One region of the Alloacidobacterium sp. genome, then DNA from elsewhere that is predicted to be linked to it. Evidence: predicted binding sites of a transcription regulator. Region 1 holds the regulator's gene; the other holds the start of a gene.
The links. The regulator LexA, encoded in region 1, represses DNA repair genes until DNA is damaged. The targets are predictions, from matches to a motif close to CANTTCGCTTTTTATTCGC.

Region 2: a site for LexA is predicted at 4,839-4,857, ahead of VEV40_RS05605 (DNA polymerase Y family protein). Genes of this name have one in related genera too.

The regions. Positions count from the first base shown of each region.
Region 1 is NZ_DASQIX010000003.1:146,815-156,685, forward strand. Features, by position in the region: gene VEV40_RS01160 (response regulator) at 1-199, shown strand, start outside; gene VEV40_RS01165 (hypothetical protein) at 421-624, shown strand; gene VEV40_RS01170 (hypothetical protein) at 644-1,144, opposite strand; gene VEV40_RS01175 (hypothetical protein) at 1,074-1,289, opposite strand; gene VEV40_RS01180 (hypothetical protein) at 1,322-1,561, opposite strand; gene VEV40_RS01185 (hypothetical protein) at 1,554-1,715, opposite strand; partial or broken gene VEV40_RS20625 (FlgK family flagellar hook-associated protein) at 1,970-2,773, opposite strand; gene VEV40_RS01200 (sigma-54 dependent transcriptional regulator) at 3,065-3,796, opposite strand; gene VEV40_RS01205 (response regulator transcription factor) at 4,301-4,999, opposite strand; gene lexA (transcriptional repressor LexA) at 5,265-5,864, shown strand; gene trxA (thioredoxin) at 5,912-6,244, opposite strand; gene thrB (homoserine kinase) at 6,507-7,427, opposite strand; gene thrC (threonine synthase) at 7,424-8,650, opposite strand; gene VEV40_RS01230 (helix-turn-helix transcriptional regulator) at 9,269-9,670, shown strand; gene modA (molybdate ABC transporter substrate-binding protein) at 9,663-9,871, shown strand, end outside.
Region 2 is NZ_DASQIX010000025.1:50,781-57,670, forward strand. Features, by position in the region: gene VEV40_RS05575 (hypothetical protein) at 216-923, opposite strand; gene VEV40_RS20675 (DUF262 domain-containing protein) at 908-1,291, opposite strand; gene VEV40_RS05580 (sugar phosphate isomerase/epimerase) at 1,460-2,323, opposite strand; gene nusB (transcription antitermination factor NusB) at 2,391-2,816, opposite strand; gene ribH (6,7-dimethyl-8-ribityllumazine synthase) at 2,813-3,673, opposite strand; gene VEV40_RS05595 (hypothetical protein) at 3,758-4,381, shown strand; gene VEV40_RS05600 (hypothetical protein) at 4,464-4,634, opposite strand; gene VEV40_RS05605 (DNA polymerase Y family protein) at 5,109-6,416, shown strand; gene VEV40_RS05610 (hypothetical protein) at 6,437-6,890, shown strand, end outside.

The sequences.
Region 1 (9,871 bases):
GATGAATGGCCCACAATTTGTCGCTAAACTACGCGAGCAATTTCCAAACTTAGCAGTTCTGGTTTTGAGCGGTCTGCCCGATGCAGAAATCGAATATGCCGGATTGAACGTTTTTTATCGGCCTAAACCGATTGCTCCGGAAGAGTTGATTCGGCTAACAAAACTGTTCTGCCAGGAGGCCCTGCGCCGGACAGCCTGATTTCTGCCTTATATAAATAACGGCGCGATATCTGCCGTCAATTTCCTTTCCCACTCTTCTGCGCTCCCGGTTTTCTTCTTGCAGCATCATCAAAAATCTATAAAAACTCGTAAATAGCCCCTCAACGCAATCAAAAGCGGACGGAACTCAGGTCTTGCATCTCGTTAGAGTTGAGAGTAATTATTTCTTTTTGTTGTGCCTTGGAGTCCTAGAGCGGGAGAATGAGCAAAAGCAAGCGTCGCTGTCCGAATTGCGGCAATATTGAGATGACCCGCGTGGCACGACGCGGCTTCTTGCAGGAACGTGTTTATTCGAAGATGGGCCTTTACCCATGGGAGTGTCCATTCTGCCGCGAAGTCTTTCTTCTCAAGAGCCGTGGACGCAGCTATCGCAGGTCTAACCCCAATCCGGAAGGACACAAATAAACCCCAGAAGGGATTTTATTTATAAGAGGCTAAACAGGTCTCCATTGTTCTTTTCGAGGATATTGAGGACCTGAGTCAATGCGGCCTGCTGCGTTTCCGCTGTGCTTAGTTGAGTGGAAACCTGCGCGACGTCTGTCTGCATGAGGTTCGTTTGGGCTGAAGTAATCTGTGTTCTCTGGGTCTGGACATAGCTTTGTGCGGCCTGAAGCTGGGTAATCGAATTGTCAATGACAACCCGTTGCTGGCTTACATAGTTCAGGGCGGAATTCAAGGCCGTCGTGTCAGAAATGGCGGTTGTCGAAGCTGTTCCGGATGAGAAATCCGCCACCAGATTGTTCAGCGTTTGCAGGACATTGCTGGTGGGGTCACTGAAAATCTGGCTGCCCGGAACATTGGTCCGAATCTTCTGGCCGTTCGGTGTCATGACATAGGACACGACCGTATCGCCGTTATAGGTGGCTGTGTTCGGCGTTACTGCGGAGTCGAGGGTATACGGCGACGTGCCCCTGGCTTCCCGCAAAAATATACCGGTTCATATAGGTCGTGTTCGCCAGAGAGAGCACCTCATCGCGGATTCCTGAGATCTGCGTAGCAATCGACTTCAGGTCGCTCGCATTGAGAGTCCCATTGTTGCCCTCAGTCGCCAGAGACAGGGCCTGCGTCAACTGTGAAACGACGCTGCTCAGCGTTGAATCCGTTACCTGAGCATTCCGACTGTCGAGTTTTCCGCTTGTGAAAACCTGTCGTCCAGCCTCAACTGCGAACCGAGCAGGGCGTTCTCGCCGACGGCGACAGGATCGTCGCTTAACGAATTGACGCGCGTTCCGCTGGAAATCTCATTCGTCAACTGCTGCTCGATTGCCGAGGTCTGGTCGAGCGATGCTACAGCGCTATTCAGATAAAAGGGATCGAATCGCATCATCTGGTCCTTAGGCAACTGTCGTTTCCACGCCGAGGTTGATGGCCGAGGCCATGACCGTATCGAGAATCGTAAACACCTTTGATGCGGCCTGATATGCCTGCTGCAGATTCTCCAGCGCCGCCTCGTCATTCAGGTTCACGGCAGAGAGTGAGTCGCGCTGCGTCTGCAACTGCGTCAGGGACGCCTGCTGTGCCGTATTCTCGACTGAGACCTGGGAGACTAGTACCGAGGGCCGACACAAAACTAGAATAGTAGTTTGATGGAGTCGTTCCGCCTGCGATTGCCTGGGTCTGTAGCTGAAGCATCGTTTCGAGATTAGTATCGTCAGAAGAACCATTGCCCGCCGCAGCCGCTGCAAATCTCGCGCGGTCTGTGATAGCTAAGGAGATTGTGCTCGCCGCTCCTGACTCAGTTCCGGGAAGGTTAAATACAGGGCCGCCGGCAGCGCCGTTCGCGTCCGAGCCGAGCGCATTCTGGTTGTTCACCGCCGTGCCCAGATCGAAGGCCAGCGTATCCAGAGCTTTGTAACTGGGGAATGTCCTGGTCGCGGACTGTGAGAATGCCCCCAAGTTGTCCGCCTCCACCTGCCAAGATGACGGTAATGTCATTGCCCTGATCGTCGGAGATACGGGTCACTCCTCCCGACACCGAAGTGCTGAGAGAGAACGTCTGGCCCTTTGAAACGAGCAGAACGCCGCTGGAAGTTGTGATGGTCAGGCTGTTGTCTTCCGTCTTGATCTGGTGAATGCCCACCAGCTTTGAAAGCTGCTGCAGGTCATATTGCCGCTGGTCTTCAAGCTGTCAAGCATCGCCACTCCTCGAAGTCTGGGATATCTGGCTGTTCAATTGGGCAATTGCCTGGGTCAGCGAATTCACCTGCGTCACAATCGTTGTGCTCTGCTGGTCAAGCGAACCTTGCTCCGCCGTCGACTGCGATGACGCGGACTGAAAGGAACCAGCCAGAGTAGTGGCCGCATTCAATACAGATTGGCGCAGAGAGATGTCGGCGGGATTCGACTGTAGTTGCGAAAGCGCGCTGAAGAAACCGGAGATACTCGCGCCGATATCGAGCGAAGACGCCGACGCGAAAGCCGAAGTGGCGCTGCTGAAGATGTTCTGCACAGACCGGAGGGCAGATTGCCTCGCATCGGTCCCCTGCTCCAATTGCGTTTGCTGCTGGATTCGCTGCTCCAATATCAGATCACGCTGCGAGGACGGCCCCGTCATGGTCACGCCCTGTCCATAGCTGGTTCCATCGATCGTCACCGGATCGTTCGCCGCCACTCCGGCAACTGGTTCGTGTATCCCGTCATATTGGCGTTCGCCATGTTCTCGGCGGTCAGCTTCAACTCAAGGCTGATAGATTGAGATACTGTTCCAGCGCATCGCTCATTGGGGTTGTTATCTGCATTCGCTCACCTTCACCTGAAATTTGCCGATGGTCAGGACAGAGATACGGTTCCGCTGTTTTCTGTTGCAGACGACGGCCCGAACTTGCGCCCTGAGATTAGAAAATCCTCAGAATGCTCCGGCCTCTTCTCCAAACTCAATTTCATCTATGCCAATCTCCGGCCGATTTTCAGCGAGAATCCATGCGCGTTCAAGCACATGTTCCAGCTCGCGCACATTGCCGGGCCAGCCATATCCTTCCAGCTTTGCCATTGCCGGTTCTTTGATGGACTTCGCCGGGCTGGTTTCCGCCATCGCCGCAAGAAAATGCTGCACCAGCAGAGGCAGGTCTCCCTTATGGGATTGCAGGTCCGGGGTTTTGATAAGGAAAACGGCAAGCCGGTAATAGAGATCAGCGCGAAACGTTCCTTCAGCCGCGAGCTTCGCCAGTGAGCGATGCGTCGCGGCAACGATCCTGACATCGACCCGCACCGGGTCGTTATCGCCCACACGTTGCAGCTCTCCACATTCGACAAAGCGAAGCAGCTTCGCCTGTAGCTGCAGCGGCATCTCGCCGATCTCGTCGAGAAACAATGTCCCGCCCTGTGCTGCTTCAATGCGGCCCACGCGCCCCTGCACGGCACCGGTAAAAGCTTCGCGGGTATGTCCGAAAAGTTCAGTTTCGAGCAGCGCTTCAGGAATTGCGGCGCAGTTCAACGCGACAAACGGACGTGATGAGCGCGCGCTTAACCGGTGCAGGGCCTTCGCCACCATTTCCTTGCCGGTTCCAGTCGGCCCCTGCACCAGCACCGGTGTGCTGCGTTGCGCAACCAGGCGGATACGGCGGCTTACTTCCAGCATTGCCGGATGGTTCCCGATAAACTCCGGCAGTCTGCACAATGGGTCGGGGAACATGCGTTCGCTTGTTGAAGCGAGGTTTTCGAGCGGCGCGGCAGCCTGCGCAGTCGCGCCACTCGATAACTGGCGCGCCATTCCATATTGCACCGTCCTCGTCCTGGGCCTGCCGCAGTGCGAACAGGATCTCGTTCCGGCGGGGACTGCGCGGTGTTTTTTCCGTGTTGGTTCCGTCGACCGTCACGAGATCGGTTGCAGGATAGAGCCGCCCGAAATCTTCAATAAATTCCTGCACTTCAAGATCGGGAAGCCATGAATCGAGAATCACCACCTCGGCCGGAGCGCTGTCCAGATATGCCAGCGCCTCTGCCCCACCGCCAGCTTCCCGAATCGTCCAGTGCAGGCCGGCCAGTGTTTCCCTTACCCGTTGGCGAAAAGAGACATCGGCGCTGGCAAGCACTGCCGTTCGCATCGGGGCCACCGCCTCGCGTTTCATCGGGGGAGACAAAGTCACCATTCAAGATCTCCTTTCTCGGTCATGTTCAGGCGCGCAATCGCATACCCCTGGCCCCGCACCGTTTGGATCAGTGGGTTGGCGCCGGTATCGTTCAGCTTTCGGCGCAAATAATTCACATATACATCCACAATGTTTGTGTTGGCGCTCGTTTTCGCCTCCCAAACGCGCTCAAGCAGATCTGTCCGTGAAATCGATTGCCCACGGCCTTGCAGCAGGCATTCAAGAAGGGCAAATTCCCGATTGGTTAACACCACCGCTACGCCGTCGCGCTTCACTGAGCGATTTATGCGATCCAGCTCAAGATCTGCATACCGCAGCACAAGTCCAGTTTCTCGTTTGCGCCGTGTCAATGCCCGGCAACGAGCGCGCAGCTCCCGCAGGGAAAACGGCTTCTGCATGCAGTCATCAGCCCCCATGTCGAGGCAACGGACCTTTGTGTCCAATTCGATCCTCGCTGTAAGAATCAGAATGGGAATTTCGTCATTGATCGAGCGAATAAACTTGAGGACTTCCGCGCCATCTTTGCGCGGAAGATTGAGATCAAGAATGATCAGATCGGGCGCGTCCGAGGCAAAGATATCGGCTGCTGTTTGACCATCACCCGCAACCATGACTCGATGACCGTCAGCCTCCATGGCTTTCCGTAATAAAACCTGAAGTGCGCGATCGTCTTCCGCAATCAACAAACGCATTCAGTGGCTCCTTGTCGTGTCTCCACCTTCTCCTGTAGCGCAGGTGGAACACAATGCAATCTTGAGCGCAAAATTGCGGAGCGTTCAGAAATGGAAATGACTTGATCGAGCAGTTCCAGAATGGGCAAGTGAGAAATTAAAGCGCGAAACGATCTTGACTCGGATGGCCCTTATCGTGACGGCTATCCGCGCATACAGGAAATAACCCAGTCCAGCCCGCAAAAAGTTGTCTATGATTCGCTTTTTATTCGCTACAATGCGATCTATGGCGGTAACACGAAGGCAAAAGGAAGTGCTGGATTTCATCTCCGGCTTTGAGCAACGCAATGGCTACTCGCCCTCCTTTGAAGAAATTGCACGCGGACTCGACCTCAAATCGCTGGCTACGGTACACAAGCATCTCACTAACCTGGAAAGCAAAGGTCTTCTGCGTCGCGCGCATAATCGCAGCCGCTCAATCGATCTGGTACCGGCCCAGAGTAAAAACGAGCGCTTGATTCCATTGATGGGTACCATTTCCGCAGGATTTCCTCTGGAAACCTCGGAAAATGTCGAAACTATATCTTTCTCCGACCTGATCGGCCGCGACAATGCATTTGCGCTTAGAGTTCGTGGCGATTCGATGCGAGACGAACACATTATTGATGGAGATTATGTATTAGTTGAAAAGACACGCACCGCGCACCAGGGAGACATTGTTGTCGCCCTTGTGAACGGTGCGGAAACCACACTGAAGCGCTACTATCTGGAAGGATCTATGGTTCGTCTGCAGCCATCCAATATCGAAATGGATCCTATTTATGTGCCGGCGGCCCAAGTAGCCATTCAGGCGCGCGTACATGGTCTTCTCAGAAAGTATAGATAGCAAAGCCCGGCTTCCCGCCGGGCTTTTCCCGATTTCAAAACGAATGCTTATCCAATCACGCGGGAAATGCTGCGCGCAATGGTGTCCTTTGGAACATATCCAACAATCTGGTCGGCGACTTTTCCACCTTTGAAGAGCAGTAGCGCTGGAATACCGCGGATTCCATAGCGCATAGGGGTGGCTTGGTTCCGGTCCACGTCCATCTTCATCACCTTCAGCTTGCCACTGTACTCTGAAGCGACCTCATCGACAATCGGCGCCAAAGCCTTGCACGGCCCGCACCATGCCGCCCAGAAATCAACCAGAACAGGCTGATCCGACTGAAGCACCTCCTGCTCAAAACTCGCATCGTTTACTTCTACCACCGCCAGACCTGCCATGCTCCTCCTTCATACCCTTCCGACTCTCTTGAGTCCACAAAGCAACTCATTTGATGATAAATGGTGCGCAAAGGTCGCAACAGGATACGGTTCCGGAGTACTCGAATTGTCTCAAAAAATAAAAGCGCCCGGACTCACGTTATGAGTCACGGGCGCTAGAGCAGCCCTCCCCCAGAACTGCCCACGAAAGCGAAATTAACTGTTTGCATGGCCCGTGTAAAGAAAACTTAGGTAACGCAAAAAGTAACCTTGAATCAGGTAGCTATCTCGTCAGGCGCTCAATCCGGCACAGTGCTGGATTCAGTTGAAGGCCGCATTCCAGTATCTCTATCTGTTCACCATCTGCATGCTTTCGCACAAGTTCTTTTGTGGCATCGTTACCAATGCCCGGCTGCACCAGCAACAGAACGGATGGTCCAGCCCCGCTCAGCGTGACACTAAGGATGTCTCCCTGTCCTGATAGCGGCAGCAGTTTCTTCAAAAGCGAACAAACTTCCGCGCGATAAGGTTGATGTAGTTTGTCCTCAACCGCTGTTGAGAGTAGTTCCCCATATCCGGTGGCGAATGCGGCTGTCAGCAGCGCCACCCGCTGCAGGTTGGCGACTACGTCGGCACGGCTGAACATCTCAGGAACCACCTTGCGCGAGATCGTTGTTGCCAGCGGCTTCAGCGGCATCACGACAAATGCCTGCCATTGGTTGCGAGGCGTCAGCGAAATGGCTTCCACTTCATCGCCATGCCAGCATGCCACGGTAAATCCCCCCAGCCAGCAGGCCGCCGTGTTATCGGGATGGCCTTCTAAACGAGACGCTTCCGCGAGGATACGGCGCCGGTCCCAGCCAAGCCCGCCGAAGTGTGATGCCAGCGCCACACCAGCCAGCCGTGTTGCAGCCGACGAACCGCAGCCCATGCCCAGAGGAATCCCGTTCCGGACTTCGAGCTGCAGCGGTATTTCCGCAGCGTTCTGTTTCTGCAGAACTGTCTTGTAAGTGTGTAGCAGCAGGTTCCGCTCCAGCGCGCCGCACACATCGGCATTGCGTCCGCTCGCGTGAATCGCATAGCGCTCTGCTGGAGCAGCTTCGACCTCAAGATACAACGTCAGCGCAAGGGCAAGCGCATCAAACCCCGGCCCCAGATTGGCCGAAGTCGCCGGCAGTCGCAGATGAAGCCGCTCTTTACTCATCGCCCCGCGGCCCTTTCGAGTTCCTTCAGTACATTGTCCGCTGACGCATCCAGCTCGACCGCATTGCGCCGCGTCAATTCAATCTCAGGACGCAACCCGCCAACCTCATACGCCTTCAGCAGTTCGCCGCGATGGTAAGCGATCGTATAGTCCGAATCTTTGAGCGTATGCCCGGTAAGCAGCAGCACGACCCTCTCGGCAGATTGCACTTTGCCCTGCCGTGCTAATTTCTTCAAACCGGCGAGCGTCACCGCAGACGCAGGCTCGCACCCGATGCCTTCCGCCCCGATTTCGGCTTTCGCCAGCGCAATCTCGGCTTCGCTCACCTGCTCACAATACCCGCCGGTCTGCTGGATGACGCGCACTGCCTTCTTCCACGACGCCGGATTGCCAATGCGAATGGCCGATGCCCGTGTCTGCGCTTCCACAGGTTCCAACGTCTCGCCGCCGTTCTCCTGCAAACTTCGGTACAACGGGTTCGCACCCTCCGCCTGAATCACGGAAATCTTTGGCAGCTTTGCCGTCAGTCCCAGATGCTTCATCTCCAGGAACGCCTTGCCCAGAGCAGAGCTGTTAGCAAGGTTTCCGCCGGGAACGATCAGATGATCAGGAACTTCCCATTCGAAAGCCTCGGCAATCTCCAACGCAGGAGTCTTCTGCCCTTCCAGACGATACGGATTCACCGAATTCAGCAAATAAACCGGAGCCCGCTTCACCACATCATTCAACACGCGCACGCAGCCGTCAAAATCCGTGCGCAACTGCAGCGTAAGCGCGCCATAATCCATGGCCTGCGACAGCTTGCCCCACGCAATCTTTCCTTCCGGAATCAGCACCAGACTGCGCATACCCGCCCGCGCGGCGTAAGCGGCCATCGCCGCCGATGTGTTCCCGGTTGAAGCGCAGGCCACCCACTCAAAGCCAAGCTCATGCGCCACAGAAAGCGCCGCCGTCATCCCAGCGTCTTTAAATGAGCCAGTCGGATTCATTCCCTGATGCTTGGCGAAAAGCTGCTCAATACCTGTCGATTTCGCGACCTTCCGCAGTTGATAGAGCGGAGTGTTTCCCTCGTGCAGCGAGACGATGTTCGCCTCATCGCGCAGAATGTGCAGTAATTCGCGGAAGCGCCACACACCGCTCCGATCAGCGTCGGACTGAGAAACGCAGCGCTCTTTCCACAGCCAGCGCAGCGCGCTCGCGTTGGGCTTGCGAATCTCGGCCATGCCCGCGCTCCACGAGGGGTACACAACTTCATACAAGTCGCCGCATTCGCACCGAAAGTTCTCTTTCAACTCGCCCTGTTCAACGACACGCCCACACCCCGTGCACCGCAATTTGTGCCCAGAATTTTCCATGGATGTTCTTAGCCTAGCATCCGCCCTCGGAAAAGCTCGCCAGATGATAATGGGAGCCTAGAAGTATCGGGCCTTTTAGGCCAGTGAATGAAAACCGGCTCGAAGAGCCATACCTCTCTGCCGCAGGCTGGGGCTCCAAGGGCCACCCCAAAATCTTGTCAAGTCCCTAAGGCGGTGGAGATCTTCTAACCCACACATTCCAAAAATTAAAAACAATGGCCAATTTGACCGGTAATTATGCCCTGAATTGTTAGAATAGGAATAGAGAGAAGAAGCCCGCTAATGATGCGGGCTTTTCCTTTTTGCGAAGCAATTCTGAAAGAGCACCTAAACCATTGAAAACAGACAATCTTCGTACAGAATTGCATCTGTAAACTGCTGAAAACAAAGGATCTTTGTACAAAATAAGGGGGGTACAACTCGATAAATAATAGAAATTCGACTGATATGAGCGGCCAAATCGACAATATCGTATAAAATCGCCGCATGGCATCGCTCCTGACTCCGCGTGAAGCCGCATTGCGACTCGGCATTTCCTATCCGACGGTCAAGCAATGGCTGTATCACGGAAAAATCAAGGCGGTGAAAACGCCCGGAGGACACTACCGCATTCCCGAAGGGGAACTGGATAGCCTTCTTCACAAAGCGAAACAACCGGACACGCCAAAGCGGCAGATGATGCGCGCTCTGAGCGGGCGCAACCAGCTTGTGGGCCGCATTGTTGAAATCAGGATCGACGGGCTGCTCGCGCAAGTCAAGCTCTCGATCGGCGGGCAGATCATCAACTCCATCATCACCGCCGAGGCCGCGCGCGAGATGCAGCTCAAAGTGGGAGAAACCGTCGCCGCGCTCATCAAATCCACAGAGGTCATGGTGCTGCGTGTATAGGCTCCTCCTGCTTCTGCTCTTCGCTCCTCTGGCAAACGCTCAGGCCCTTCGGCTGGCCGCCGCCGCCGATCTCCAACCCGTCCTGCCGCCGATACTTGCGGAGTTTGAGGAACAGACACACATCCACGTTGATGCGTCGTACAAATCGTCCGCGACGCTGGCAACGCAGATTCAGAACGGCGCGCCTTTCGATCTCTTTAT
Region 2 (6,890 bases), on a different contig from region 1:
GTCTCGATGTAATCCCGCCAGTCAGAAGCCCGATGAATAGGTCATCCATTAAGGCCTCAAAGGATGTAACAGTTCTTAGGAAGATGCCTTCATAGAATAAGTGAATATCGTGACGAGTTACATACCCATTCAAGAACAGTTGTTCAAGCTTTGCTCGGGAACGCTCAAACTTCCGCAAGCGAGCCGTAAAGTCATCCGAAACTGCCCTCGCCGACCTAGCCATGAATGAGTCGAGACTTCAGATAATCGACAACGGTCTTACGAGAGTCTTTGTGTGTCGTACGTCGCGCGAGCGCGTCTATCACCTTATCTGGTGCCTTTCCCATTTGAAGCGTGTCGCTTACATGTAGAACGCGTGATCTGAAATTGGCTGGAAGATCCACCGCTTTTTTCTTTTTCAGCAAAGAGCCAATCTCGAATGAAGCGTCATAGACCACAGCGAAGAGAGCATAAAAAGCAGCACGATTGGTAAATGCAGTATTAGCCAAATCGGAGCCAACCGTGCGGGCTAGTTCTTCCATGCAGTGCCTGAACCGACGTTCTCCCTCTGCTCGTTCAGACCATATTTCTTCCAGATCTCTGTACAAATTATCGAGAGCTTTTTGAGTTTTACCTACAAGCCCCTTAATCATGATCTGAAGAAATTCACTGGTAATTTCAACCTCTAACATTCGAGAGATCTGTGACTCAGAAAATATTCTCCACTCTCTCCATCGCCGCAACTGCTCCGCAGATATTGCGTATACGGATGTTTTGAACTCACCAAAATATGCGGCGTTGCGCAGTTCTTGTGCATTCAGTTTGAGACCAGTCGCATTCATGCGTGCAAATATTTGCAGCACTTCTCGATCATCAACACTTGATGGGAGAACATGGACACTGAATTGATAATCGAGGATTGTCTGCTTTACGCCAGGCGGCAATTCCTTGAACGCTTTACCAGCAGCTCTTTATTGTGGGCAGCCTTGATGGTGAACTCATCTCGATTGGGATCGAAGTTCTTAACTAAAGCTGGCGTGAGAAATGCCAGTAGTGTCCTAATCCGTTGTTGACCGTCCACAACTTCACGCTTCGGCTCGAGACTTTCAAGGTCAGTTTTTTGTTCCCGCAGGAAGATTATCGGGATTGGTAGACCCCTTACAATCGTGTCTATGAGAAATGATTTAGCTCCCGTTGGCCACACAGAACGACGCTGGAATGAGGGACTAAGAATGAGTGTCCCAGCCTTGGCCCAAGTGATAAAGTCGCTGACTTTGTAGTGGGTCTTACTAACTTGGTGTGTTTTCATCATGGGTTCAAGCGTTAATTGTAAAGCTTCGAATATGGGAGTTCAGTAGCGAATTGAGGGGATGGTTATAGCTGAAACTTTGAGTATGCCCATAGTGCCTTTAAGTCTTAATGCATTGAGCAATGACTGATGATTAACTGATTAGAGCAGGGATCTTTATAGAGAACCTCACTACCCCGCATACCCCATCTCACCCAGAACCTTACGCATGTAGTTGATGCTCTCCGTCGCTCCGGGCATCGGGTCGTCACCGTGGATTTCGTACTCTAGATCGACATAGCCCTTGTAATTGAGCGCAACCAGCGTCTCGAAGATCTGGCGGACGGGCATTTTGCCCTCGCCCACCGGCACCTGGCTCTCCTTCACCTTCATATCGGCGAGATCTTTCATATGCACGTCAAACAGGCGCGGCCCAACCGCCTTGATCGCCTCTACCGGGTCAACGCCTGCGCGCGCCGTATGGCCCACATCGACGCAGCAGCCCATGCGCGGATCCATGTTTCCGACGACCTTCAACACATCGAGCGGCGAGTGCCAGAGCTTGTCCTCCGGCCCGTGGTTGTGGAGCGCGAAGCGGATGTCGTACTCCTTCACAAACTTCTCGATGCGCGGCAGCGTCTCCGGCGTCGGATCGCCGGCGACGATCACCTTCACACCAGCGCGTTTCGCGTAATCGAAGCGCATGCGCACGTCGTCGTCCTCGTCCTTGGGAAAGTAGACCGTGCCCACCGCGTGCGGCATGATGCCCGCCGCCTTGTAAGCGGCCACCGCCGCCAGCGTCGCCTCGGGCGGAGTCATCGGCAGATGGTCCTTGACGTCCTTGGCATTCAGGCCGGTCAGCTTCAGCTCCTTCATCCACTGAATCACATGCGCCCGGTCGAACTCGCGAAACGTATAGCTGCACATCCCCAGCCGAAACGGCGCCTGCTTTCCGGCCTTGGCAAATAGCGGGTGAACGGCAACAGTGGAGGCAGCAGCGGCAAAAGCGCTGGAACGGAGGAATTCCCGGCGGGTCATGGACATGGACGCCATCATAATTTTCTCGTGGTCAGCGTGTCCAAAGGGAACGTCTCGCGTTGCGGTACGCCTCGCAAGTTTGAGGTCAGGCGTTCAGCCGGGCCCTGGCCACTGCATCGAGAACCCCATTGAGAAAATTGATCGACTCCGGAGCGGAGTAGCGCCGCGCAATTTCCAGCGCCTCATTGATGACAATGGGCGCGGGTGTTCCGGGGAAACCGAGCATCTCGGCAATCGCCATGCGCAGAACATTCCGGTCCACGCTGGCCATGCGCTCCAGCCGCCAGTGTGCCGAATGCTTCACGATCAGGTCGGTCACTTCGGGCTCGCGGGCGACGGCAACGCGGAAGATGTCCTCGGCAAAGCCGCGCACGTCGGCGTCGTCTTCCTCGCGCGCCTTCCAGAAAGTGTTGCGCACCTGGTCGGGAGTGTTCTTGCCCATGTCGAGCTGAAAGAGCATCTGCATGGCAAGCTCGCGCGACTTGCGCCGTTTCCCCGGAGCCGAGCTCATACCCCGGCCCCGATCTTGCGGTGCAGTGAGACCATTTCGATGGCAGCAGATGCGGCTTCGAAACCCTTGTTTCCGGCCTTGAGACCGGCGCGGTCGAGGGCCTGCTCAAGCGTCTCGCAGGTGAGTACACCGAAGGCATGGGGAATACCGGTATCCTGCTGCGACTGCCCGATTCCGCGCGAAACTTCGTTGTAAATGGCCTCGTAATGCGCCGTTTCGCCGCGCAAAAGCACTCCCAGCGTGATGACTGCGTCGACTCTTTCCGTCTCGGCAACTTTGCGCGCGGCTGAGGGAATCTCCCACGCGCCGGGAACGCGGATGACCTGAACATCTTCTTTCTTCGCTCCGCTGCGATAGAGACAGTCGAGCGCGCCTTGCAGCAGGCGGTCTGTAATGACCGCATTCCACCGCGCCACGATGATGGCGAAGCGCATACCTTCTGCCGAAAGATCGCCTTCGAGCGCGATTGGCTTGCCTTTCAGCGGCTCAGACCACTCCCAGAAGGAAAAAGCAACACCGGGAACCGGCTCGACGGTAAAGAGCCGCGACTTCCAGTCCGTATCGGCAGTCGCGGTGATGTGCGGCGTGCTGTCGCCCCAGTTCTGACTCAGCCAACGTTCAGCAATCTCATGCACCGAATCAAGACTGGTGACCTCGACAAAGACATCGGCATTCGACGGAGGCATCCCGTCTACAAACTCCAGATTACCCAGCGGCGCGAGAAACGCGCGGCCCCGGCTCTGCTCCTCGTCCCAGCCTTTGCCTTTCTCCAGCCCAAGCGCGGCGAAAAAGCTTGCCAGCTTGTCGAACACAGCCGGAGTGCTTGTCTGCCGCACTATGGTGATGCCTTTGATCATAGTTTGACTTTACCAGTGAAGCGCCGGCGCGGAAACCTGCGCCGCGCGACAACAACTTTCGTTAGTATGGCTAAGGGAGACCTGATGTTGGCAAAGTACCGTAATGGCTGGAAGCCTTCCTTGATATTTGCGGCGCTGCTTTTAGCGTCACTGCTTGCGCAACCGGCAGGCGCGCAGACCTACCTGAAAAACAGCGAAGTTGCGTTGAGCGCCTTTGGGCAGTTCACGTCAACCGTAGACGGCAACGGCATCAAGGTTACGCCGCTGTATTCGCTGGGCGGGCAGGCGACCTTCCGCCATGTATATCACCCGTGGCTTGGTTATGAAGCCGGTTATGGTTACACCAGGTTCACTGACCGCTACTCCAGCTATCCGTTTGCGATTCAGCACAACGTCCATGAGTTTGAAGGCTCCTATCTGCTGAGTGCGCCGGGGCTGCTGGGAATCAGGCCGTTTGGGCTTGCAGGCGTGAGTGCGCTGCTCTATGCCCCAACATTGAACGGTGGCCAGAACGCCAGCGCGCAGGCGCGGGCCGCGATCACCTTTGGGCTGGGAGCCGATTTTCCCCTGCTGACGTCACACTTTGGGATGCGCCTGCAATATCGCGGACTCTATCATCAGACGCCGGACTACGGTGAGGCTCAATTCAAGACCGGAACCTGGCGGATATCCAATGAGCCTGCGGTCGGCTTGTATCTGCACTTCTAGATTGTTTTTTGAGTGCCGGGTTAAATAGAAACAACAACCCAGGCCTTGAAATTCTCCGCAGCCTCTGCAGCCCGGCCGCGCTCTAATAGACCTCTTTGTGAAAGAGGTCGTCTTTCTCCTCGCAAGGAGAGCAGACGCAACCCACGGCGCACCCAATCAACATCGCAACGCCAATCGTAACCAGGATGGCGGGCAAATAGTCGCTCAGGCGCGACAAGTGATTCAGCAAATCGTGCATGTGAAGGAACCACATACTCAAACCCTCTTCCAGAAAACCCGCGTCATGCCCACAGCTCCCCGTGATTGCCACTATCATCTCACTGGTTTTTGTCGGTAGAAAGCAAATTTTGTGAGAAGACGTGACCTGCGTGCCTTATCGGCGCGCGATCCACGCTGCATAACGCCAATTTTTAAGATGCGGAATTTTTCTGCTTCGTATACATTCGACCAGAGGTAGGCGAATAAAATACGAAGACGTAGCCCACTGAAAGGTCCGATACCTCAAAGGTTCACATGGTGTTGAAAAACTTTCGCCCTATAAGAGCATGGCTTTACAGGCTGCGTAAAACCCAAAAATGGCCTATAACGCATAGAGGTTTCGTAAGGGCATGGCTTCAGCCATGCCGTAAGTGGCTTAGGACAAATCGGGCTTTAGCCCCTGAGGTAATGGAATCTTCGCTTACGTGACTTTTCAGCAGCTTCTTCAGCCATAACGAAATAACATCCCGTGCCTTCGCTCACCAAATCCGATGAAAGCCAGACCCCGCGCGTCCGCTGGCTCTTCCTCGACCTGAACTCCTACTTCGCCTCGGTCGAGCAGGAACTCCGCCCCGAGCTGCGCAACCGCCCCGTCGCCGTCGTCCCCGTCATGGCCGACACCACCTGCTGCATCGCCGCCAGTTATGAGGCCAAGGCCTTCGGTGTCAAAACCGGCACCCAGGTCGGAGAATCCAAGCGTATGTGCCCCGGCATCGAGCTGGTCGAAGCGCGCCATGAGCTCTACGTCGAATACCACAACAAAATCGTCAAGGCCGTCGAAACCTGCGTCCCAGTCGCCAGCGTCATGTCCATCGACGAAATGGCCTGCAGCCTCATGGGCCGCGAGCAGCCCCTCATGGCCGCGCTCGATCTCGCGCGCCGCATCAAGGAAACCATCCGGCGCGACGTAGGCAGCACCCTGCGCTGCTCCGTCGGCCTCGCGCCCAACCGCTATCTGGCAAAGATCGCCTCCGACATGGAAAAGCCCGACGGCCTGGTTGCCCTCACGCAGGACATCCTCGAGCCCGCCCTGAAACAGCTAGTCCTGCGCGACCTGCCCGGCATCGGCGCGCGCATGGAAAAGCACCTGCACGCCCGCGGCATCCGCACCATGGAGCAACTGCTCGCCCTCGACCACGAACAGCTCAGCGATGTGTGGGGCGGCGTTGGCGGCGAAAAGCTCTACCACTGGTTGCGCGGCGAAGACTTCAACGATCCCAAGCTCGAACACCAGAAATCCATCAGCCAGAGCCACATGCTGCCGCCCGAGTTCCGCACCCGCGACGGCGCCTACGCCATCGCCCACAAGCTGCTGCACAAGGCAGCCATGCGCCTGCGCACCGCGCACTTGTGGACAACAAACGTCGCACTCTCCGTCAAATTCGTCGTGCCCAAAGAGACGGCAAAGAAGCGCCACTATTCCGGCATCCCGCAGAGCGGCTGGTCGCGCGGCATGACCGTAGTCGAATGTCAGGACAACCAGACGCTGGTCGAAGCCCTGCGCAAGCTGTGGTCAGAGATGCCGCAGGGCGAGATGCTGCAGAAGCCCTTCTTCGTCGGCGTCTGGCTCGGCAACCTCGTCCCCGAACACCTGCACACGCTCAGCCTCTTTTCCTCGCTCGAAAGCGAATCGCGCCGCACCCGCCTCTCCACCACCATGGACTCGCTCAACCACAAGTACGGCCTCGACACGCTGTTCCCGGCAAGCATGCTGCTGGCAAAAGCCGCCGCGCCCACGCGAATCGCCTTCACCAGCATTCCAGATTTGTTTGAGTAGTGCGCATATGATTTGGAGAAATGAAAACGACGCTCGTCTTGTTGGTGATGGGGCTGACTTGGCTTTCTCGCGCACAAAAGTTGCCCAATATTTCAGCTACGCCGAATCATTTTCGTTGGAGTGAACGCGAAGCTCATGAACTTGACTACGAACATACGATCAGGACGTCGCCTGACTTGAGTTCGGTGGACAAAACTCAGCTGACCAACGCTGTTTTGTCACGGCTGAAACTAGATAACGCAGAACTCCTAGATGATCTGACTGAGGTTCAGTTGCGCAATCTCGTTGCAGATACGCGGATTGAATTGGTTGATTTGAATGGTGACGGCAAGCCAGAGATCATTGCCCAAGCGAATGGTTTAGGGCCATGTGGGGGAACTGGTAATTGTATCTTTTGGATTTTTCAACGAACGGCCACTGGGCTGAAAGTGATCCTGGACACCGAGGACCGCAGTCAGGTTACTTTTGAAAAGA